One region of the Fructilactobacillus hinvesii genome, then DNA from elsewhere that is predicted to be linked to it. Evidence: riboswitches for the same ligand, from Rfam matches in the RefSeq annotation. Region 1 holds a riboswitch; the other holds the start of a gene.

Region 1 (11,892 bases):
CTAGGGGAGCAGTTGGCTACGGATCAATTTTTGGCAACCACTAGCGAAACCCAGATGGTGGCAGAACCCTACGAAGACTATCTGACCTTTATGACGCCCCAGGATCAGTTGTATTTTTCATATCACGTTGGCAATGGGACCGATGATCAGTTACTAAAGCAGTCCCCCTACGTGCAGCGGATTCAGTCATTCTTTGGTCTGACTACAGAAGCATTTCACGCCCAGCCGGATTCCACTGACCTTGATGTGCAGCCGTACCTTGGTTCCCCCCGGGCAACTTTGAAGTATTTAATTCCAGCAGCGCTCGCTAGTAAGAAACAGCGGCAGCCGTTGAATCCCAGTTGGGGCACCATTAAAAAGACGTTAGAACAAACAGCTGATTCCACTTTGCGGCGCCTGACGCGTAATCTGATGAGTAGTTTGGACTATCGCAATGAACCCGCCCCATTAAAACCAGAGATTGTCACTAGCCTGTATGGTCAACGGATTCTGACCTCAATTTCGAAACTCGAGGAGTTTTATTCCAATCCGTACGAATACTTCTTGGAATATGGGTTACGACTGAAAGAACGGGATGAATTCGAGATTAATTCGGCTGAGACGGGGACCTTTTATCATGATGCCCTCGACCAACTGATGAAGGTGGTTAACCAGCAAAAACTAGAATTAGGGGAGCTGGATGATCAGCAAATCAAAGAGTTGGTCACGGAGGTGACAACCAAATTGATTGAGGCTGATCAGACGCAACGCTACGAGATTCTGCAGAGTTCGGAGCGGATGAACTACCTAAAGGGGCAGTTGATTCAGACGGTTAATGAGATGGCGCAGACCATGCGTAATCAAGCGCGACACGTGCACATGCGGCCCCGGCAAACCGAGGTGTCCTTTGGTCCCGGCCAGCACTACCAAGAGTTGCAATTTGATTTAGGTAACGATCAGCAGGTCGGTGTGCAGGGCCGGATTGATCGAATTGACGGCATGGATATTGATGGAACGGACTATCTAAACATCGTGGACTATAAATCGAGTGACCATGAGATTAATTTTGCTCAGGTCTACGATGGAACCGCCATGCAGATGATGACTTACATGGATGCGGTGCTAAAGAACCTGAAGGCCATTAGTGAGACCGAGCAAGCCCAGTTACTGGGGGCTTTGTACCTACGGATTTTTGATCCGGTGTTGAAATCGAAAGATTTGAAAAACTGGCAGGATGCGCAAGAAATTCAACGTCGCCTGCTAAAAGAACATAAGTACAATGGTATTTTAGTGGCTGATCAAGACGTCTTAAATGCCTTAGGAGATCACGAGGTGGGGGACGTCTATCCGTTTAAATTTAAGAATGATGGTGATTTCTACAAAGATAGTAAAGTCATTTCTAAGGCCGATTTGGAGCGGGTAATTCACCATACAGAACGGTTGATTCAAACGGCAGGAAAGAGAATTTTTGCTGGGGATACGCGGTTATGGCCGGCCCGGTTCCAAGCCAGATCCAACGTTACGAATTCGGCGTACCAAGCCGTGATGCAGTTTGATCCGTTACTAACGGAGAATAACTATCGTGAGGTGGAAAATCTCAGCATGGATGCAGTACTGGAAAAACTACGAGCAGAACAGAAAGGAGACCAGCATGAGTGAAACCCAGTGGACCCCAGGCCAATTAGCCGCGATTCAGAATGATTCCGCTGGAAACATTCTGGTATCAGCTTCAGCTGGATCTGGGAAGACCAGCGTGTTAACCCAGCGGGTGATGCGGAAAATCAAGGCCGGCGTTGACGTGGATCAGTTACTGATTGTGACCTTTACGAATGCTGCGGCCCAGGAAATGCGGGAACGAATTCACGGGGCCTTGCAAATGGAACTGAATCACACGCAGGATCAAGCGGCGAAACAACATCTAGTTCGTCAACTGCGCAAGCTGACCACGGCGCACATTGAAACCATGGATGCCTTTTGTTTGTGGCTAGTAAAGCGATATTACTACGTCATTAACTTGGATCCTGACTTTCGGATTTTAACGAACAGGAGTGAGCGCACCCTACTACAAACGGATGTTTGGAGTGATGTCCGCGAAGAATTGTACGGAAACGACCGGGATCACCGGTTTGCCCAGTTAACGCGGAACTTCTCCAACGATCGCAGTGACGACGGTTTGACCGATTTGGTGTTGCGCCTGTACGAAATAGCGAACGTCAATCAGGATCCAGACCAGTGGATTGACCGGCTAGGGGATTTTTACCAGAGCGATGGATCCCTGACTGATAGTCATCTGTACCGAGACTATTTACTGCCGGATTTACAAAATCAATTCGCCCAAATCTTAGCTACGTACCGGCAGGTTCGTGAATTAGCGCAACGAGCTGGACTTGTGAAGGTTGAGACGTTTGTGACGGCGGAGCAGGAACAAATCTCGACAATCAGTGAGCAACTGGATTCCTGTAGTTGGGATCAGCTCCGGACGCTTTTTACCCAGCAAAAATTCAAGCGGTTCCCGAACGTTAGCAAAAAAGACCTTGATGAGGAGCAACTAGCGGTAAAAGAGCAATGTAAAAATTTGCGAAATGAGGCTAAAAAGCAATTGGAAGCCATGGGCAAAAATTATTTTTGGACCGACGAAGCGAGTCTACAGACGCTCAATGACGATGCATCTCTACTCGTAAAGAAGTTGATTGCGGTCGTAAAGCAATTTGCGACGCAGTATGCCACGGTGAAACGCCAACGGCATGCCTATGATTTTACGGACATCGAGCACTTCGCGTTTCAAATCTTAACCGATCAGTCCGAAGCGGGGGTTTCCCTGCGGACGCAGCTCCAGCAGCAGTTTAACGAAATCATGGTTGATGAATACCAGGACAATAATCACCTGCAGGATGCCATTTTAGGCACAATTAAGAATCCCGAGCACCCGAACCTTTTCATGGTGGGGGACGTGAAGCAGTCAATTTATCGCTTCCGATTGGCCGATCCGCAGATGTTTATGGATAAATACCATACTTACCCGGATAAAGCTAATCCGAACCAGTTGATCACGTTGCCCGATAACTTCCGGTCGGTAGCCAACGTGGATTATTTTACGAACCTCATCTTTGAACAGATCATGGACCGTTCCTTTGGGGAAGTTGACTACACCGGTGATGCCCAGCTGCAATTTGGGGCGCGGGATTATCCGGATGATTTAGACACCACAACGGAATTAATGTTGTTGGCTGATGACCAGGGCGATCACAAACAACAAGACCAATTAACCAACGACCAACTCCAGATTGAGCTGATTGCGAACAAGATTGAGACGATGATGAACGCTGGCTTTCAGATTTACGATCGCAAGTTGGGCCAAAAACGTCCCTTGCAGTATGGCGACATTGCGTTGCTGTCCTCGACCAAGCGGAATAACTTTGAGATTGCCAGCATCTTTGCCGAACATCAAATTCCGTTGAACAGTGATGGAGCCGAAAGCTACTTTAAGACGGCAGAAATTCAAATGATGCTGTCGTTACTGCAAATCATTGATAATCCCGCGCAAGACATTCCGCTGGCCGCAGTGTTACGATCACCGTTAGTGGGATTGGACGAAAATGAATTAGCCTACATCCGGATTACGAAAAAAACGGGGAACTATTACCAAGCCGTCTTGGACTTTCGCAAAGATTACCAGGAACAAACCCAGACGGAGTTTGGCAATCGAGTGTTGAGCAAGGTTGACCAGTTTTTGGAACAACTAAAGAACCTGCGTGATTACGCTACTAAGCATAGTTTGGCGGAATTAATTTGGGAAATTTACAACCAAACCGGATTCTTAGACTACGTGGGTGGAATGCCAGCTGGAAAGAAACGGCAGGCCAATCTGCACGCGCTCTACCAACGTGCTGAAGAGTATGAACGCAACGGATTTCAGGGTTTGTTTGCTTTTGTCCAATTCATCAAACGATTGCAAAAGGATGATAACGACCTTGCGGAAGCTAGTGTCGACGTGGATCCAAACTCCGTGACCGTCAAAACGATTCACGGGAGTAAGGGGCTCGAATATCCGGTGGTCTTTGTGATTGATGTCCACCACCAATCCAATCAAAGTGAGTTTAAAGATCCGTTTGTGGTTGATGATCAGATGGGACTGGGAATTAAGTATTACTATCCCGACCGCCACGAGCAGGTGAACACGTTGCAGTACTTGGCGATTACCAATTCGTTAAAACAAAAGGCGCAAGCCGAAGAAATGCGGAAACTTTACGTGGCTTTAACCCGGGCCAAGCAGAAGTTAATTATCACCGGGATTGTCAAGGGAACGACTAAGCAGACGGCTGAAGCAAGTACGTTTCAAAGCTGGTCGCAGGCGGGGCAAAGCCCGAATTTGGTGATTAACCAGGCCACCCGGAGTAGTGCTAAGAACTTCTTGACTTGGATCGGGATGTCCTTGGTACGCCATCCGCAGTTTCAAGCGTTACTGGATGACGACCTTACCCTATCGGAGCTCCAGTCTGATCCAAGTAAATTTACGGTGGAATTTGTCCAGCCCACGGAGTTACAAGCAACCACGAAAACGACAGAGTCCACCACTGCCACAGAATTTACCGGGCAAGCCACTGATCCAGCGGAAATTAAACGGTTGCTGGAATTTCAGTATCCGTTTGCAGATGCCGCGCAAACGACGGCGTACCAATCGGTATCAGAAATTAAACGCCAGTTTGACGATCCAGATAACATTCAATTAGGGAGCGTCGCTGATACTGGCCGTCAGATTTTGCAACGCACGCGGTATCAGAGTGAGCAGTTTGCCCAACCGCAGTTCATGCAAACGGTGGCTAAGCCCACGCCCCAAGAGGTGGGAACTGCTACCCACTTGGTCCTGCAGAAACTCGATGTAACCAAACCCGTTACAGAGGAGCGGGTCGAAGCGTTAATTAAGAAGCTAGTGGCGGGCCAGCTCTTAACTGTAGCGGTGGCAGAGCAGATTAACCGAAAAGCCGTCGTAGCGTTCTATCAGACGGACGTTGGACAACGGATTCTGCAATTCCCCGATCGGTTGCAGCGGGAGGTTCCCTTCTCGCTGATTATTAAGGCGCAACGGCTCTTTTCGGAATTTCACAATGATCCGAACCAACAGATTCTGGTCCACGGAATTATCGATGGGTATCTTGATGATCCCGAACAGGGACCCATCCTGTTTGATTACAAAACGAGCTTTGTGAATCCGGCTCATCCAGATGACTCCATTGAGCAAATTAAGGAACAGTACACCGGTCAGGTGAACCTCTATGCCCTAGCCCTGCAGGATATTTTGCACGAACCGGTCAAGCAGAAGTACCTGTACCTGCTTGCCAACCAGCAGTTGGTTGCAATTCCAACTAACGAAAAATAGACTAAAAAAGAAGGCTAACTCCAAATGGAGCTGACCTTCTTTGTTATTTAAATTAGGCTTTTTTCTGTTTGGCGTTGTAACGACTCACGAGTTCGCTTTCAATTTCTTCCAAGGATTTGTTGCGCGTTTCTGGAACAAAGTAGTAAACGAAGCCCCAAGAAAGAAAGGCAAAGACGGCGAAGATCGCAAATGGTCCCCCGACGTTGTTGTGAAAGAGCGCCAAAATGGTTAAGAAGAACTGGGACACGATGAAGTTCGCGATCCAGTTGGCGGCCGAACCGATGGCCGTTCCGATTCCTCGAACTGAAAGCGGGAAGATTTCCCCAATCAATAACCAGGCAATTGGGCCCCAGGAAATGGCGAACCCAAAGATGTACACGGCAATTAAGATGATGGTGGGAATGGCAGCCGCACTAATGCTGAGCGTGAAGTTAAGAATGGCTAACAAGCTCAAGGAAACGCCCATCACAATTGAACCAAACATTAAAATGGTTTTCCGGTTGACCTTGTCCATGATGAGGTAGGCCAAAATGGTCACGACAAAGTTCACAATCCCGATGCCGACGGAAATCCAGATGGCTCCAGAGGCCGGGAAGTTAAATCCCTTCATGAAAACCTGAGGAAGGAAATAAATGACGGCGTTAATCCCGACTAGTTGTTGAAAGAGCATGATCCCAATGGCGACAATCAAAGAAGGACGCGCAATGGTAAAGAGTTCTTTTAATCCGCCTTTTTCTTGGTGAGAAACGGATTGGATTTCTGCAATTTCTGCGTCTGGATCGTCTTTGGTGCCAGCGCGTAACTGGTCTAAAACGGCCCGGGCTTCAGTGACCTTTCCTTTTTCAACCAGGTACCGGGGTGATTCGGGCAGCAAAATGCCACCGATAAAGAGTAATAGGGCGGGAATCAATGCTGATCCGAGCATCCATCGCCAGTCTCTAATCCCCAACAAGTTGTGGCCGAGAAAGGCCAGGTTAGAAACGTAGGCCAATAAAATCCCAAGGGTCACCATTAATTGAAACATGGTTCCTAATGAGCCCCGGTGCCCCTTGTCGGCTAATTCAGCTAAGTAAGCAGGAGTGAGGGCAGAGGCCCCTCCCACCGCTAAGCCCAGGATAATCCGAGCGATAACCATAGGGACAAACCCAGTGGCTACGGCAGATAAGCCGGATCCCACTAAAAAGAGGATAGAAGCGAGGATTAATAATTTCTTGCGCCCAAACCGGTCAGATAAGGATCCAATTGATAACGCTCCAATGGCGGATCCAATCAGCACGGAGGAAGTAATAAAGCCCGTTTGTTCCGTGTTAAGGTGGAAGTTGGCTTCGATTAGCGGAGAAGCTCCGGAGATAATTCCGGTATCAAATCCAAAGAGGAGGCCTCCGAGGGCTCCGAAGATAAAAATAAAAGCAATGCTTAAACGTGGTTTTTTCACGATGATCCCTTCTTTCAGGTGATTAATTTGAAACTATGTATTTTTTACGAACTTAATTGTAACCGCTTACAAAGAACTTGGCAATGCTTTTTGTGAAAAAACTTCACTATATTGTGAAAGCTGAACAAAAACTGGATTTGAATCCCGGAATTGATGCCGGTACAATGAAGATTAATATCATTGAGAAAGGAAGTGGCAGCGTGCCAAAAGTACAACCATTACCACGGTTAAAGTTGCGACAGTTGTTTTGGCTGAGTTTCGGCTTATTGGGAGCCCAGATGTCATTAGGACTGGAAAACTCACAACTGGGGCGGCTCTTTCAAACGTTTGGAGCTAGTCCGCAAATGTTGGCCTTCTTATTCCTGATTCCACCGATTACGGGGATGATTACCCAACCGGTGCTCGGTCAATTTTCCGATGCCACCTGGCTCCCCAAGCTAGGGCGGCGCATTCCCTACCTAATTGGCGGAACCATTATTGCTGATTTAACCCTAGTGTTACTGCCCAATGCTGGTGATTGGGGCTTGCCGATCCCAATTGTGTTAGGGTTAGGCGCGGGATTAGTTCTGTTGTACATTATTGCTGCCAATGCCTGCGTGGCTCCGTTTAAAATCCTGATTGGAGACATGGTAAACAGCAAGCAAAAGGGGCAGGTCACGTCACTGCAAAGCATCATGGTGAACGTTGGGAGTATCCTGGCGGCGATTACCCCATGGTTACTCTCGGAATTGGGAGTGCGGAACGTAGCTCAGCCGGGGGCAGCTCCGTTAACGATGAAATTGGTCTTCTATCTAGCCGCTGTCATTTTAACCATTTGTACGATTCTGACGGTTCTCAATGTGCGCGAATATACGCCGGAAGAATTAGTCCGTTATCAAGGACCGCCGGCAAAGACCAAACCAAGCTACTGGCAGCTAATTAAAGGAGCGCCTTCAATTTTCTGGACGATTGCGTTGGTTCAGGGACTGTGTTTTGTGGCCTTTGCCCTGCTGTGGACGTATGGAGCGGGAACGATTGCTGCGAACGTTTATCACACGACTGATCCAGCCAGTGCGGCTTATCAACAAGGAGGTAATCTCTTTGGGGTTCTGTCTGGGGTTTACGCTCTGGCAGCTTCGGTGTTAGCAATTGGATTAGGACGCGTGCCACGGCGCTACCAGGTGCATGCGCTAGGCATTTCTTTGGCGATTGGCGCCATCGGGTTTGTGGGAATTGGACTTTTGCATTCCGTTTGGGGGATGGTCATAGCCTTCATCTTAATTGGAGTGGGCTGGGCTGGCATCATTATCTATCCCTTGGCATTTGTGATGGATGCTGTACCAGCGCAAAATGCCGGGGTCTACCAGGGATTGTTTAACGCGCAGGTGTGTGTTCCCCAAATTGTGGCTTCGCTATTGAGCGTGGTGATCCTCCCGATGATTGGGAATTCCCTACCAACGTTAATGTTAATCGGAAGTCTGTTCTGGATTGCTGGAACGCTTGCTGTGGGCTTAGTGAAGTTAAAGTGAATGATGCTTAACCAAATAAAAATCCGCTAACCAAACGAGGCTAGCGGATTTTTTTAATCTGTTTTATTGGTGCTCGTGAACCGTTTTGGGTTCTTTAAAGAAGCACACATATTCGAAGTAGGCTAATAAGAGGCCTGAAACTAAGGCGCCCCAAATGCCGGCCATGTAGTACAGACCAAGCACGGCGGTGATTCCCACGGCACTAACCGTTAGAATCAAAGACCAACGTTGGGTGGCGGATAATTCTTGGGTGTGACCCATGAAACTAATTCCTAAGACACCGGCACTCACAAAGCCCACGATTCCAATCAGAGCATGTAATAAGATAACCATTGCGATTCTCCTTTCTGCAATTTCCTACTCTTATTTTACCATGATTCCGCTTACACATGGGAACTTGTGAAAGATTTTTATGAATTCGAGGAGTTAAAGTGCGGTATTCTACGACCTTGGTACCAGCGTTAATCTCAGTCACGTATTCTTGATGAATTGAGATTAACAACGTCGGTAAGAGGGGATTATAGCGGGAACGAATGGTAGTGGGCATGGACGGAACTCCTCCTGTAGCTTGAAATTTAATTCTGATTATAAACTAAGGCTGAGTTAATTCACAATCTGGCTGGAATTACTGGTAGAGCTATCGTTTCCGGGTTATCTCTGCTATACTAAGAAAGACGATTATTGATATAAAACAGACACAAAATGTTAATATTTTGGAGGAAACTATATTGAATAATAGCAAATACGCGTTTCGAGTTATTCCGGAAAACGAACGGAATATGAATTACTGGGATATGTTTGCGACCTGGTTTGGGGCGAACGCGAACAATGGAACCTGGTTTCTTGGTGGGGTCGTGGCCGCCTGTGGCTTGATTGGTGGGACAATGGCAACGTTGATTGCCGGGGTACTAGCCTACATCTTCTTGAGCCTGTTAGGGTACGTTGGTTACCAAACGGGAGCCACAACCACAGTGCTGTCCCGGGGTTCGTTCGGGATTCGTGGCAGTATCATTCCGTCGCTAATTAACATTACCTTGTTTTTAGGATGGACGGCCGTAAACACCTTCATTGCCGCCACGTCATTAGCCTTCATTTTCCATAGCCTCTTCAAATGGCCGTTGTTTGGCCAGCCTGGTGGGAATCTCGGCATGATTGTCGGGATCGGAATCATGAGCATTCTGCACATTTTAAGCATTGTTTCCGGGCAACGGTCCGTGCAGTTGGTGGAACGAATCGGGGTCATTCTTGTAATCATCTTTGTGATTTTGGAAACGATTGTGGTGTTTAAGAACGTTTCCTTGACCGACCTGCTGCATTACCGGATTCCAGCGGCCCAAAAGATGCCATTGGGATTAGGGATTGATACAATTGCCGCAGCTAGTCTAGGTTGGGTGACCGGTGCCGCCGACTTTACCCGGTTCACGCGGAAGAAACGCGTAGCCATTAGCGCACCATTCTGGGGTGCTTTGCTTGGCCTGTTGAGTTTCACGCTGATTGGGATTTGTACCACGATTAGTGTGGCCCTAACGTCTGGTAGTTACGATCCGAATAACTCCGACCCAAGTATCATTGCTAACAAGTTAGGACTCGGATTCATCGCCATGATCGTGATTGTCTTGACCAGCATGACGGCCAATGCGGTTAATATTCAGGCCGGAGCCTCGGCCTTGAACAACGTCTTTCACAAGGTCAGCTTTAACAAGTCGTTAGTGATTATTACAATTGCTTCGATGCTCTTAACCTTCGTACCGTTACTAAATGGAAGTTTTCTGGCCTCTTTCACGTCATTCTTGGACTACACGGGGATGTTACTGGGACCAATTATCGCCATCATGTGCGTTGATTACTTCCTGTTAAACCGCAAAAACTATACGTCACAAACGTTGGCTAATCCACAAGGACAGCTTTGGTACCAAGGTGGGTACAATGTGATTGCGATTGTGACGCTGGTCTTAGGGGTAATCCTGTACCTGGTCTTGAAGAACATGCCGGTCATTAAAGAAACGGTCGGAGCAACGTTCATTTCGATGATTTTCTCCGCTGTGGTTTACTACGGTTTGTCTCGAGTTTGGGGATTAGAAAAAAGTTCTAATCATTAAGTGAAAATATGGTATAATTAGTCCAAATAAAAAGTTGGGGTGCCACGAGCTGAGATTAAACCCATTGAACCTGATGTAGTTAGGACTATCGCAGGGAACGATTATCGCGTTTGAAAAGCCGATTGTTACTAGTGCAATCATGAATTCGTTTTTCAAAGCACTTAGCCGTGGTTGAGTGCTTTTTATTATGGTGAAATTACAAACGGAGGATGAAATCATGAAGCATTGGTTAGCAGATTGGCATTTGAAAAACATTATCTTAGTAACGTTGATTGGAATCATCACAGGACTGATTTTCTGGATTATGGATCCCATTTACACGGCGGTAACAGCGGTGTTGACACCACTCGGATTAGCTCCATTTGCAGGTTCGATTCTATTGGGATTTTGGACGATGGCTGGACCACTGGCGTTGTTGGTCGTTCGGATTCCAGGATCTGGACTGCTAGCTGAACTATTAGGTTCCGTGGTAGAAATGCTGCTTGGTGGAATCTGGGGTGCGTCTACTTTGATCTCTGGACTAATCCAAGGAGTGAGTTCTGAACTCGGTTTTGCGGTCACCGGTTACAAAAATTACGGCTGGTTGAGCGTGACGTTGACCTCGATTACTACCACAGTGATTACGTTTGGGTATCAGCTAGTTAGACACGATTATGCCGGCTTTAGCGTTGGCTTAATTGCGGCATTGTTTGTAGTTGCATTAGTATCCGTTTTCCTCTTCAGTGGGGTGCTATCGTTATTGATTGCGCGGATGCTGGAACGAGCTCATTTGCTGGAAAAATAAATCGATTTATGAATGATAATAGTTTTATTTAAATTATATTAAAAGGGATTTATTCATATTGAATAAACCCCTTTTAATAACTCATTAATTATGATCTTAAACTATAAGTACCATCTTGCATAACATCGTAAATACCAATTGTTCCGCTACCGCCTTGGGCATGAATGGATTTAGAAATCACTTGAATTTCATACATGTTGTTATCTGTTGATAATAATTCATAAATATAATCAGGATTATTCCCTAACCCGTTTCTTAGGATATTAATAGCAGCTTCGGGAGTAGTGACAGTGTTACCAATTCCGTTTTGTTCATTTTTTAATGACCGGGGGTCTTGGCTAGATGTGGTATTACTTGAGTTATTATTTGCGTCATTGTTACCGTTTTTTTGTTCATTTTTGGAGTTATCGTTATTACTATTATTTTTAGAATCATCAGAAGTAGAATTGGTAGTTTGATTTTGATCATTTTGATCTTTAGATTGATTAGAATTATTCTTAGTGTCCTTGTTTGATTTCTGTTCGTTTTTCTTTTCTTTAGTTTTCTTTTGCTTAGCTTGCTTGTGCTCAGTTTTGGTCTGAGAATCAACTGATTTACTTTTAGTGTTATTACAGGCAGATAAACTAATTAATAGGGTTAGTGCGATAGGAATTATGACTATACCTTTTTTTTTCATGATTTTCTCCTTTTGATTAGTGATTAATATAGTT
Region 2 (11,892 bases), 190 kb from region 1:
GCCTCTGCGGTTAACTCTCGGTACGCCTTCGTGGGAATCGTGATGTGGTATACCTCGTTTATTACGTGGATGTTGAATACCAGTTCCATTATTTGGATCCCGATTTCGACCGCCATTTTTGGGGTAGATAAGACCCAAAGTTGGCACTTGTTGGGACTCAATGACGTGCAAACCCTCGGAATCCTGGCGGTGGCATTGGTGCTCCTCGTGACTTTCATTGCCAGTCGGGGTTTGAATCAGTTCAAGCTGATTACCTCAATCGGGGGTTCGGCCATGTTACTGGCCAGCTTCATTCTGATTGTGGGGGGCAGTGTGATCCTGCTTTTAAACGGACACCCGCTGCAACCATTGAGTTTGCTGAGCTTCATTCATTCTCCGAATCCGGATTATCAAACCGGGATCGCAGTTCTGGGCTTTTCTGTCTACGCAATCTTTGCCTTTGGTGGGATTGAAATCATTAGTGGCCTGGTGGACCAAACCAAGAATCCCCAACGAACTTTCCCAAGGGGAATTGCCATCAGCGCCATTTTGATTACAATTGTGTACGCGCTGGGAATCTTTGTGACCGGGATGTTTACCAACTGGAACCAGGTCTTTAACGCTAACGGTGGCAAGCACGTGAACATTGGAAACGAGGCCTTCATTGCGATGAATAACTTTGGGTACCAGCTCGGCTTAGCCCTGCATTTTCACCATGGGGTGGCCGTGCAAATGGGGCTCTGGGTGGCGCGTTACATTGGGTTATCCATGTTTCTAGCGTTAATGGGAGCCTTTACCACGGTGGTCTTCTCGCCAATCAAACAGTTGGTAGAGGGGACCCCGGATCATATGTGGCCACAATGGATGCGGAAGGTGAAACGGGACCTTCCGGTAAACGCAATGAAAATTCAGGCACTTATCGTAATTGCATTCATTTTGCTGGTTTCGTTTGGAGGGAAGGATGCGAAGATGTTCTTCCAAATCGTGGTGTCGATGACTAACGTGGCCATGTCACTACCGTACCTGTTTGTGGCCTATGCCTTTTGGCAGTTCCGCAAGAAACAAATTGAGCATCCCTTCGTGTTCTTTAAGAGTTACTCAGTGGCTCGGTTAGCTTCCATCGTTGTTTTAGTAACGGTGGGTGCTGCGATTCTCTTTACCCTGGTTGCTCCGGTCATGAGTGGACAATGGACCACTACGATGTGGATGATTCTGGGACCCGTGCTGTTTATTACGGTGGCTCTGATTTGGTCACGTAAGATGGAATAAATTAAAAAGCTTGTCAGTTATGGGGTACACCTCATTAATCTCTGACAAGCTTTTTTAGTAGCTAGGCAATTAAAATGAATTTAATTCATTTCAGAATTAAATTTTTCCAATCATACGCGATGAAAGTAATAATGCTGAAAATTAGGATTAGAAGCATCATTTGAGACATGTTACCCATTTGCTAAACGGGCCCGCTACTAAGTTTCCAAGTGCCAGTCCTAACCTGGAAATAGTGCTCTCTTTCCTATGGTTGATAGGATTTTATTAATAAAGCACTTCCGGTCGTACAACTGAGGCTCCCCCAAATCTTCCGACTAAATTGGAGCATTTTAAAATTAATTTAGCTATAGCAGGTAACCTGGTTTGGGAGTCATCAGGTCTCGCACTTGGTCCGTGAGGCTAGGCAAGGGACGTCCTAACACCTGCGGTAGGTCCTGGTAGTGTGAACGACTTTGGTTAATCTCTGCATGAATCATACCCATTTGAATTGCTGGCTGTTCTTCTTGTGGACCGAGGTCCCCAGCTCGCATCAGTTTTTGACAATTAAGAAAGAATTGTTGGGTCGGAGCGTTCCAATTTTGCTGTTTTATCCAGTCCGCGAATTCAGCGGGAAGTAGTTGCTGGAGTTTAACTTCCTGACCGGTGACGTTGGTTACGGTTTTGATTAGTTCTGCGTAGGTATGAAAAGTGCCGGTTAGTTCGTAAACGAATTTTAACTCGTCCTCGCTGTTGCTTAGCAGATTAGCAGCGGCTTGTGCGTAGTAGCGTTCACTCGCCCAGCCAATGGTTTGTTTACCGGCGGTCGTCACGATTGGTTGCTGGTGTGTCAGAGCCGCTTGGAGCGCCGGAAGTTCGTTTTCTAGGTACCAATTATTTCGCAGAAAAGAATGGGGGAGATCCGTTTTGGTAATGAACTGCTCGGTTTTTAAATGATCAGCTGCCAGGGGATTCTGAGTTCGGTCGGCATGGAAAAAACTGGTATAACCTAACCATTTAACTTGATTATGCACGGCTGCATTAATGACGTTTTGATGTTGGGTGAACCGCGGCACTGATTGGTCAGGATAAGAAGAGATTAGTAACAAGCGATCTACACCGGCTAGCGCCTGATCCATGCTAGTAGCATCTTTGTAGTCCCCCATTCGGATGTCTAAATAGTGGGGGGAACAGCTGGTGGGCTTTTTCAAGGTTTCTGGCAATGATCACAATGTCTCGAAAGGGTACTTTGTCTAACAATTGATTGACAACTAGTTGTCCGAAACGACCAGTAGCAGCGGTTATGGCGTATTTCATAAAAACTCCTCCTTTATTTTTCCAATAAAAAAGGAGCGACTTTTCGTCACTCCTCAGGGTTCGTACTTTAGAACGAACGGATAATTAATAAGATTCCAAAGAACATCAGGTAAAAAGCAATCAGGAAGAGACTGGTACTTACCCCCAGCATTGGGTTAAATAACAGTAAAATTCCTAGGATTAACCCGATTACGGCTAAAATAACCGTGAACCAGAAGTAACCCTTGTGATTCTTGCCGATGTAACGACTAGCCCAGAGTTCGAAGAGGGAGTCCATGATGAATGAAATTGATAAGACAATCCATAGGTAAATCCCACCTAAACCAGGCATAAAGATAATCAAGACCCCTAGGATCAAGTCCAAGATGGCACTAATAATCACCCAGGTGTTACTGATTCCTAATGATTTATCGATAGCAGTTAAGTCGGCTAATTTAAAGATTCCTTCCATGATCATCGCAAAGGCAATGATGTAGGCAACAACCATGAGTGAGCCGCCAGGGTATTTCAAAATCACTAACGAAAGGATGGCGAATAAAATTCCGACAACCAACGTAAATGGGTCAAATTTTCTTGCGGAACTAAACATTTTGTTTCCTCCTTATATCTTAAGATATTATTAATTATAGCATATTTAGGAAGTCATTCTGCTTTTATAGTAAAATAAAATTGATAGCAATTTTTTTCGAAATTAAAAATTGAAGAGAGTGTTGAATTTTATGAATAAAAAAATGTCTCAGGTACTGGCCTACCTGGGAGCCTTCTTCCTTCCGATTCTCATCGTAATTGGAGTCTTTGCTGGGCGGGGAATTGCGCCCTTGGGGGGGCACAATTTATTGGTGAGTGACCTGGCCACCCAGTATTTCCCCTTTTTTAATTTTTTACGAACGCAGTTACACAATGGGGGGATTAGTACCTATTCCTTTTTGTTTTCGCTCGGGGATAATACCATACCGGTCTATACCTACTACTTGATGAGTCCGTTGAATTTACTGGTGTTCTTTGTGAAAAGTGCCCAAATTCCCTTGCTAATGGAAGCCATCATCATGATTAAGATTGGCTTGATTAGTCTTTCAATGGTGATTTTTTTACGGGTAAAGGAACATGCCGTAAACTGGCGCCAACTAGTGGCAGGCGTTGCCTATGGTTTATGTGGCTTTGTGGCCATGTACTTTTACGACTTTATGTGGCTGGAAGCCCTCATGGTCTTACCGTTTTTAACGTTGGCGATTGATCGACTGTTTAAAAAGGAAAAGTGGGGCTGGTACACGTTTACCCTACTAGTGGGTATCATTTTAAATTACTACATGGGGTATATGTTGTGTGTGTACTCTGTGATTTATTTTGTGTACCTGTTTATTTTGCAGCAACCACAGACGATGAAATTCTGGTCCTTCGTTAGAACTAGAAAAGCGGTTCTAGTGAAGTACATCGGTAGTTCGATACTGGGGGGAGCACTCTCCGCGTTTCTATTAGTTCCCACTCTGGTCGGGATGTTATCGACCGGGAAGGGGAACTTCGATTGGACCAGTTTCTTACCAATTTTTCGCTTTTTACCTTCCGATTTACTTAGTTTCGGGGTTGGAGCAACCAATTTCGTCGGTCGTTTAAACCACGAACCATCGTTGTTTGTGGGGAGTTTCTTTGCCCTTGGGATGTTAATCTTTTGGTTGAGTCCGCAGATTAAACGCCAGGAAAAACGGGCCTCCCTCTGGCTCGTCGGGGCCATCTTTGTGGGGATGCTAATTGCCACCTTTGACACGGTGTGGCACATGTTCCAGATGCCAGCCGGCTTCCCGTTCCGTGAAGTTTACATGTTAAGCTTTGTCATGATTGGCTTTGGCTATCAAGCTTGGCGGCGCGGAGCCTTTTCCCAGTTAGCAATCGTCAAAAAGGCCGCTGTGATCTTGGCAGGGCTAATTACCCTGGGTTACCTTTCCGCCTTTGTGGAAATTCGAGTGGCCCGGGCCTTTCACTGGGCGACTCCGTTCTACGTGACTAGCTACTGGAACTGGTTAATTGCGCTACTCTTTATTTTAGTAACGGTCGCTGTGATTGGAATTAGCAAGCGTGATGTACGTTGGTGGCCGTTGCTATTAGTCGTAGTTTCCCTAGAAATGGGCACTAACTTCTGGCTTGCCCTTGGCGGAACCCATGAATATGGTAATCAGAGTCAGTTTGTCCAAAAGTACGAGCGGTCGGCACAGCTCGTGCAAGCCGCGCAAAACCAACGTCAGTTTACCCGGTTAGATGTGAATAACCAACTGTACGTGCACAATTTCAACATTAATTATAATCAATATAATGATTCGTTGCTGTTTAACTTTTACGGAGTCAACAGCTACACGTCCTCGCTCAACGTGCATACTCATGATGCGTTGACGAAGCTCGGCTTATATAGTCGAAACGAACGTCGGGTGAGCGTCCGGGGCTTGACCCCGGTAACCGCTCAACTCCTAAGCGTTGGCCGGCAGGTTAATATTAGTCGGACGGGAAAAATGCAGTTACACACTAATCCGCAGCTAACTGGTGTGGGGTATGCGGTAGCTCCAACTCTTGACCAGTTACATTTGGTTAATAACGATGTGTATGGGAACTTAAACCGCCTCTTTCAGTCAGAAAGTGGGTCGAAGGCGTTGGTCTTTCACCCTAATCCGGCTCAAGTGCTGCGGTTACAAAAGCAGAGGGGTCAGTATCGCTACCGCGTTCGGGTAACGGCGCAAACTACCGGGATGCAGTACCTCGATTTACAACGAGTTAGTCCGAACCAGCAGTTGCAAATCAAGGTTAATGGACAGGCCTTAGCCAGTCGGTATCCACAAAATGGAGCCGAATTAATTGAACTGGGGCACCGCCAGCAGGGCGATCAGTTAACCGTTCAGTTTATGAGTAACCGGAAGTTAACGAAGCAAGATCTCAAGACGACCTTTGCTAGCTATCAAGGCGATGCGGTTGAGCGCTTTAGCCAGGCGACGGTTCCTTACCAACTGCAGGTGGATGATCCAGCTCGATTAGCCTTACATGGCAATCAATTTACGGCTAAGGTGAAGACTACCACAGCGCGTCCTGTCGTTTTGCTTAGCATCCCTTATGATCAGGGATGGACGATTACAGACGGCCAGAAACCTGTTAAAATGAAGAAGGCGGTGAATGGCCTGGCTCAGGTCCGGTTGACTCCGGGAACTCATCGCCTAACGTTCCGATACCAGACACCGGGGCTTAAAGTGGGAGTGCTCATTTCGCTATTGGGCTTAGTGGGAACTTTACTGGCCAGCTGGTGGTGGCGAAAAAAGCGCACGGTTAGGAGAGATGCCAAATGACAGTAACAGCTTACTTAGTCCGACACGGACAAACCTATTTAAACCGATATAACAAAGTGCAGGGATGGATTGACTCGCCCTTAACTGATAAGGGAATTGCCGATGCCCAAACTGCTGGGAAACGCCTAGCTAAAATTGATTTTGATGCGGCCTTTACCAGTGATTCAGGTCGAGCAGTCGAAACCGGTAACGAAATTTTGAAGCAAAACCCCCGGGGAATGGATATCATTACCTACCAGTTTCCAGAACTGCGTGAACAGTTCCATGGTTACTTTGAAGGGGAAAATCTGGAACAAATGTGGCAGTTCGTGGGAGAACAGGTCAACATTACCAACGAAGCGGGCGTGTTAAACCACTATGGGTTAGAACGAGCTCGGGATCTGATTGCGAAGGCTGATTTGTATAATGATGCCGAAGATAACCAACGATTCTGGGAACGACTAGACCGAGGTTTTGACCGGATTCGGGAAAACACTAGTGACGGGCAAAAGATCCTGATTGTTTCGCACGGGATGACGATTCGTTCAATTGTGGACCGGTACGCACCCGAATTGGATGAGGGCCAAGCCGCCCAAAATGGGAGCATCACTAAGTTGTTAATTCAACCGGATACAATTGAAGTGGAATACTACAACAATTTGGACCGGGATGTGTAAGTTGCACGTCTAGTCCAACTAATGCTACACTGATGACAATCAAATAAAAAGTTGGGGTGCCATGAGCTGAGATTAAACCCATTGAACCTGATGTAGTTAACACTACCGCAGGAAACTTTTATGTTGCGGGCGGAGTCCGTCCTCAAATAAAAATACCAATTCCCAAGTTCTCAGCTGATGCTGGGAACTTTTTTTTATTTGGTTAAATTTAGCTAGTGATGAGGAGAACTACTAATGCAACCAGCAATTAGTGAACAAATGCAACAAACCGTTCAGACGATGATGCCACAATTTGGGGCGAATTCATTTGTGCAAGGAATCGCGACAGGAGATTTACCCCGCGCGGTGGTCATTAACTACGTTCAGCAGGATAACATCTACCTGCAACGCTTTTTGAACTTATACCAGCGAGTGCTGGGCCAACTTTCTCCAGAGTTATTGGCAAATACCGAACATGATATTCGGATGGAGAATGGTGCTCACCAGGTGCTGTTACAAGCTGCCCAAACAACTACAAAAGAAATTATGACGCCGTGGCCGCCAACTAAGAATGTGACCCAAACCTATTTGCAACACATGGAATCAGCTGCCAAACAATCAGCTTTTATCGGATTAGCGAGCATGCAAGCCTGTCCGGCAGTGTACGTTACTTTAGCCAATCAACTAGTGGCAAAAGACGCTAATGTTCCCACTAATCCGTTTGCCGCGTGGATTAATTTTTACGCAGGAACGGATGATGGTTTTGACCAGACGATGTTTCATGAATTAGATCAACTAAGCCCGACGGTTGCAAATGAAGACCGGCAGGAAGCACTGGTTGTGTTTCAAAAGAGTTGTGAATATGAATTAGCCTTTTTTGCCCAGGCGGAGGAGGAAAACTAAAATGCGACAATATCCAACGGGATTGACGATTGCTGGAACTGATTCTGGCGGGGGTGCCGGAATGATGGCGGACCTAAAAACGATACAAACTTTAAAAACCTTTGCCACTGCCGTGGTGATGGGCATTACCGCGCAGAATACGAAGGACGTTCAACGAATTGAGACCGTTTCAGCAGCCATGGTGAACGCACAATTTGCTGCGGTCGCAACTGATTTTGCTATCCGGGCTGTGAAAACGGGAGCCTTGTTTGATGCCGACCATGTGCGCTTAGCGGTTCAAAATCTGGCTAAATACCATTTTCCAGTGGTCATTGTGGATCCGGTCATGGTTGCCAAGGGTGGGAGCCACTTGTTAGATGACGAAGGCATTACGGTTCTCAAGCAGGAGTTGCTGCCGGTGGCTGACGCAGTAACGCCGAACTTACCAGAAGCGGAGTTACTGGCTGGGCAAACGATTACGACGCCAGTCGATATTTTAAACGCTGCTAAAAAGATTCAGCAATTGGGAGTCGAAAACGTCGTCATTAAAGGAGGACACGGCACGGATCCGGTGGTTTCCGACTACGTTAAACTGGCCGACGGAACCGACTACTGGCTAGAAAGCCCGCGGGTGAACACCAACCGAACCCATGGCACGGGCGACACGCTTTCAGCGGCCATGGTAGCGTACGTGGCTCACGGTCACAGTATTAACCAAGCGATTCGGTTGGCTCACGACTATCTAGCACAAATTATTCCCCACCCGCTGCCATTGGGACACGGGCACGGACCGGTAAATCATGGATTATGGGAGGAACACGATGAAATTTAATTCAGCAATGTTGCAAGTTTACCTAGTGATTGGCACCCAGGACGTTGATAATCAACCAAACCGACTGTTAGACGTGGTTAAGCAAGCGCTTGCTGCTGGAGTAACCGCGGTTCAGTTTCGGGATAAAGACGGTTCGCGTTTGCATGAAGCAGAGCGAGTGGAATTGGGCAGAAAAGTTCATCAGCTGACCACTGCCGCGAACGTGCCCCTTTTCATTGACGATAACGTGCAGCTTACAGAACAAGTTGGTGCCGAAGGGATTCACGTCGGCCAGACTGATGCGAACGTTGCTCCGCTTCGCGAACAACATCCAGATTGGTTAATCGGGCTCTCTGTGCATAACGTAGCCGAACTAAATGCCAGTGCTCCTGCTTTACCACTGGTTGATTATCTCGGGGTGGGTCCGGTCTTTGCGACAACTAGCAAACCAGATGCGAAACAACCAATTGGCGTGGCTGGGGTTCAAGCTGTACAGAAACAGACAGCTTTACCGCTGGTTGCCATTGGAGGAATTAATACGACAAATGTCAGTGACCTACAAGCAGTACCGGAAGTCGGGGTTTCTGTAGTTTCGGCATTGGCTAAAAGTGATGATATTACGAAAAGTGTGCAGATTTTAAAAAGCAAGGGAGTAAGTCATGAAAACTAATTTAATGAAAACGATTCGCGAACAACAACCAATTGTCCTGAACGTTGCGAACCATGTTACTCCACAACGGGTGGCTGATGGAATTAACTACATCGGGGGTTCGCCAATGATGATGGCGGATCCACTAGAGGCGGCTGATTTAACTAAAATTGCTGATGCCGTTGTTTTGAACCTGGGCTCGACCAACCCGACTGCGCAGGCGCTGATGCTGGGTGCAGGAGAGACTGCCAATCGACTGCATAAACCGGTGGTCTTTGATCCAGTGGCCGTTGGTGCGACGCCACTTCGGAGAAAACGAACTCAGCAACTGTTGGAGCGAGCCCCCGTAACGCTGATTCGGGGAAACGCTGGGGAAGTAGCAGCGCTGGCTGGCGTTAGCTGGGATCAACGGGGGATTGATGCCGGTCAGGGCAGCGTTGATCCGGTAACAGTAGCCCAAACTGCTGCCCAAAAGTGTCAGTGCATCGTAGTTCTTTCGGGACCCACTGATATTATTACGGACGGAACGACTGTGTACCAAGTCGAAAACAACGCCCCGATGTTAACTACTAACGTGGGCATGGGTGACGTTTTAGATGGAATTTTAGGGGTAGCTGCTGGGATCAGCACTGATTTAGAAACGATTACCACAGCAACGGGCATCCTGCCGGTGGCCGCGGAACTTGCGACACACCAATATCCAGATGCGCCCTTCTCGTTTTTAGCAGAAACCTATAACCAACTAGCCCGTCTCGACGACCAAACCCTACAACAACGGTTAAAAATTAAATAAGGTAAAAAAAGAACCGGCCTTTGAGAAGCACTCCAGGTCCGGTTCTTGTGGTTTATTGAATTTTTTGATAGCTAGTTAAAAGTGCTTGTTGTAACGCTGGATCATGGGCGTACAGATAGGCGCCGTGAATGCCCCGTTTTAAAAGCACATTGACGGAATTTAAGATGATTTGGTGCTGCATTTGTGTAAATAACTGGGGATCAGTGATGTCCTTGCGGCGTTTCAACATTTCGTTGTTGGTCTTCTTGCTGAGATCCACTTTAATCCGTTGGTCAGTTTGATCTAAATAAAGCAGGGGGCTCAGGATGAGGCCAACGTAGTTAAGGTCAAAGCCCTGACAGGTGTAAATGGAACCCACCTCATTAATGGTAGCGGGAATTTCGGCCCAGGGAGTGGCTGTATAGTTGTATTGATCCCACGGCATCCGAAAGCCACCCGTTTCATTAATGTAGTGTTTACCACCATCTAACGTCGATGGATACCCCGTTGTTGCTACGATGCGGGATAAGCCTACTGCTTGATTGCGAGTAACAATGGCGCGCCGCATTGATTCGGCATCCGCATAGATGCGAAAGTCGTAGTGAGCTCGCGCCGTTTTCGGGAGGGGCTGCAGTTTTCCCCGACTGAAGGCATCAATCCAGTCAATTAAGGCCGGACTGGCGGTCATGCGAAACTGGTGGGTGAGGTGGTAACTTTCATGTTTGTAGGGAGCAACAATTCGTTGTAACAGATTTTCATCCCAGTAGTTCTTGGTTTGAATCACCTGGTGAAAGTCAAAAACACAGATGACAACCCGACTAACCTTGAGGATCTCTTCTAGCTGATTTTGACCGTAAAAATTATTGTAGTGGTCGGGTTGAGACAGCAGGAGGTGGGCCTCGTCGATCACTACTACGTCCGCTTGTTGGTGCTGTTTTTGCATTTGGTTAATAAAGGAGGTCGGTCGGAGAAAATTTTTCTTTAAGACGTGGGCTTCTGTCTCAGCCATTTCTTTGTAGACCTTTAAAACCTCCGGATGGTTAACCAGAAAGTAGTTCTGCATTTGCGCCAATGGTGGTTCAGTGGCGTGGGCGGCCTGTTGGAGTTCATAAAAAAGTTGGCTTAAAATCACACTCTTACCGGTCCCACAATCTCCCGTGATGGTAAAAACGGCCGGAGTTTGTTTGGTTGTAAGTTGTTGCTTAGTAAAAGCCATGATGCGGTCGACTAACTGGCGTTGCTCTTCAGTTAACTGGTGGTGATTAGGAGCTAGTTTCTCCGTAGCGGCGTTCTTAGACATGGAACCCCAGCTTTCGTTGCCGATTCCAGTTGGTGAAGGCCAAAATGGTGATGACTCCAGCAATTACAAAGAGGAGGGAGTAGTCGAGATGGCCCCCCTGAATCGTAGCGGCAATTTGAGCCGCTGGACCATGAGCTTGATTTTGGTAAAAGGCTAGTCCCGAGGCAAGGATGCTAGTACCAAGCGAACCGGCGTACTGTTGCAACATGTTGAAGAGGGAGTTGACGTCCGCCGATTGTTGCATGGGAGCTAGAGATTGAGAGTTCGACAGTAAATTGGCAAAGGCCATATTCATTCCTGCCCGTAACAAGATGAAGAGGAACATGAAGGCCATGGGAGTGGCCCAGCTACTGGAAATACTGAAGCAGAAGGTGGCAATCGTAAAGAGGACCATCCCGCTTAAAATGGGTTTAAAGGCCCCGTAACGGTCATAGGCTAAACCAGCAACAGGAGAGATTGCTCCTCCAATGATGGAACCGGGCAGGAGAATGAGACCAGCCGCGAGTGGGGTCACGTGGAAGACGACTTCCGAATAGATGGGAATCACAAACGAAATCCCGATGTTGACAAACATTAACATCATATAGACAATCGCGTTGATGGAAATGCTGGCGTTTTTTAAGGGATGAAGCGAGAGCACCTGGGTGTTGCCGTGGTTATTGGTCCAAATAAAGAGCGCGAGGGTACAGCACCCGATGAGAAGGGGAATGAGCCAGGGAAGGACGGTTCCGTGGGCGCTTCCCAATTGGTTGGTTGCCCAGACGAATGAAAATAAGGTCACAGCGAGAAACGCGAGGGAGATAAAATCAAAGTGCTTCTGAATTCCCTGTGGTTTGAGTTTCAAGTTATGGGTTCCTAAGAAGAAGTTAAGTAAGACGAATGGTAGAATTACGATGAAAATGTAGCGCCAGGATAAGAGCGACGAGAGCGCTCCTCCGTAAGTGGGACCCAAAGCGGGAGCAAGGGAAACCACCATTGAGGC

What was found. Region 1 has a riboswitch for thiamine pyrophosphate ahead of M3M39_RS01475 (ECF transporter S component). Riboswitches for the same ligand answer to the same signal wherever they lie in the genome.
Region 2: it holds a riboswitch for thiamine pyrophosphate, as region 1 does, so the genes downstream of both, M3M39_RS00580 (TenA family protein) here and M3M39_RS01475 (ECF transporter S component) in region 1, are expected to answer to the same signal.

What each region holds. Positions count from the first base shown of each region.
Region 1 covers NZ_CP097118.1:304,318-316,209, forward strand. The annotation lists gene M3M39_RS01445 (PD-(D/E)XK nuclease family protein) at 1-1,638, shown strand, start outside; gene addA (helicase-exonuclease AddAB subunit AddA) at 1,631-5,356, shown strand; gene M3M39_RS01455 (sugar porter family MFS transporter) at 5,409-6,791, opposite strand; gene M3M39_RS01460 (MFS transporter) at 6,884-8,299, shown strand; gene M3M39_RS01465 (hypothetical protein) at 8,363-8,632, opposite strand; gene M3M39_RS01470 (purine-cytosine permease family protein) at 9,028-10,398, shown strand; TPP riboswitch at 10,424-10,512, shown strand; gene M3M39_RS01475 (ECF transporter S component) at 10,586-11,182, shown strand; gene M3M39_RS01480 (hypothetical protein) at 11,271-11,858, opposite strand.
Region 2 covers NZ_CP097118.1:110,836-122,727, reverse strand. The annotation lists gene yjeM (glutamate/gamma-aminobutyrate family transporter YjeM) at 1-1,248, shown strand, start outside; gene M3M39_RS00605 (Rossmann-fold NAD(P)-binding domain-containing protein) at 1,593-2,390, opposite strand; gene M3M39_RS00600 (hypothetical protein) at 2,365-2,541, opposite strand; gene M3M39_RS00595 (HdeD family acid-resistance protein) at 2,609-3,130, opposite strand; gene M3M39_RS00590 (YfhO family protein) at 3,261-5,861, shown strand; gene M3M39_RS00585 (histidine phosphatase family protein) at 5,858-6,517, shown strand; TPP riboswitch at 6,560-6,648, shown strand; gene M3M39_RS00580 (TenA family protein) at 6,752-7,399, shown strand; gene thiD (bifunctional hydroxymethylpyrimidine kinase/phosphomethylpyrimidine kinase) at 7,401-8,210, shown strand; gene thiE (thiamine phosphate synthase) at 8,200-8,859, shown strand; gene thiM (hydroxyethylthiazole kinase) at 8,849-9,631, shown strand; gene M3M39_RS00560 (DUF2075 domain-containing protein) at 9,684-10,910, opposite strand; gene M3M39_RS00555 (MFS transporter) at 10,903-11,892, opposite strand, start outside.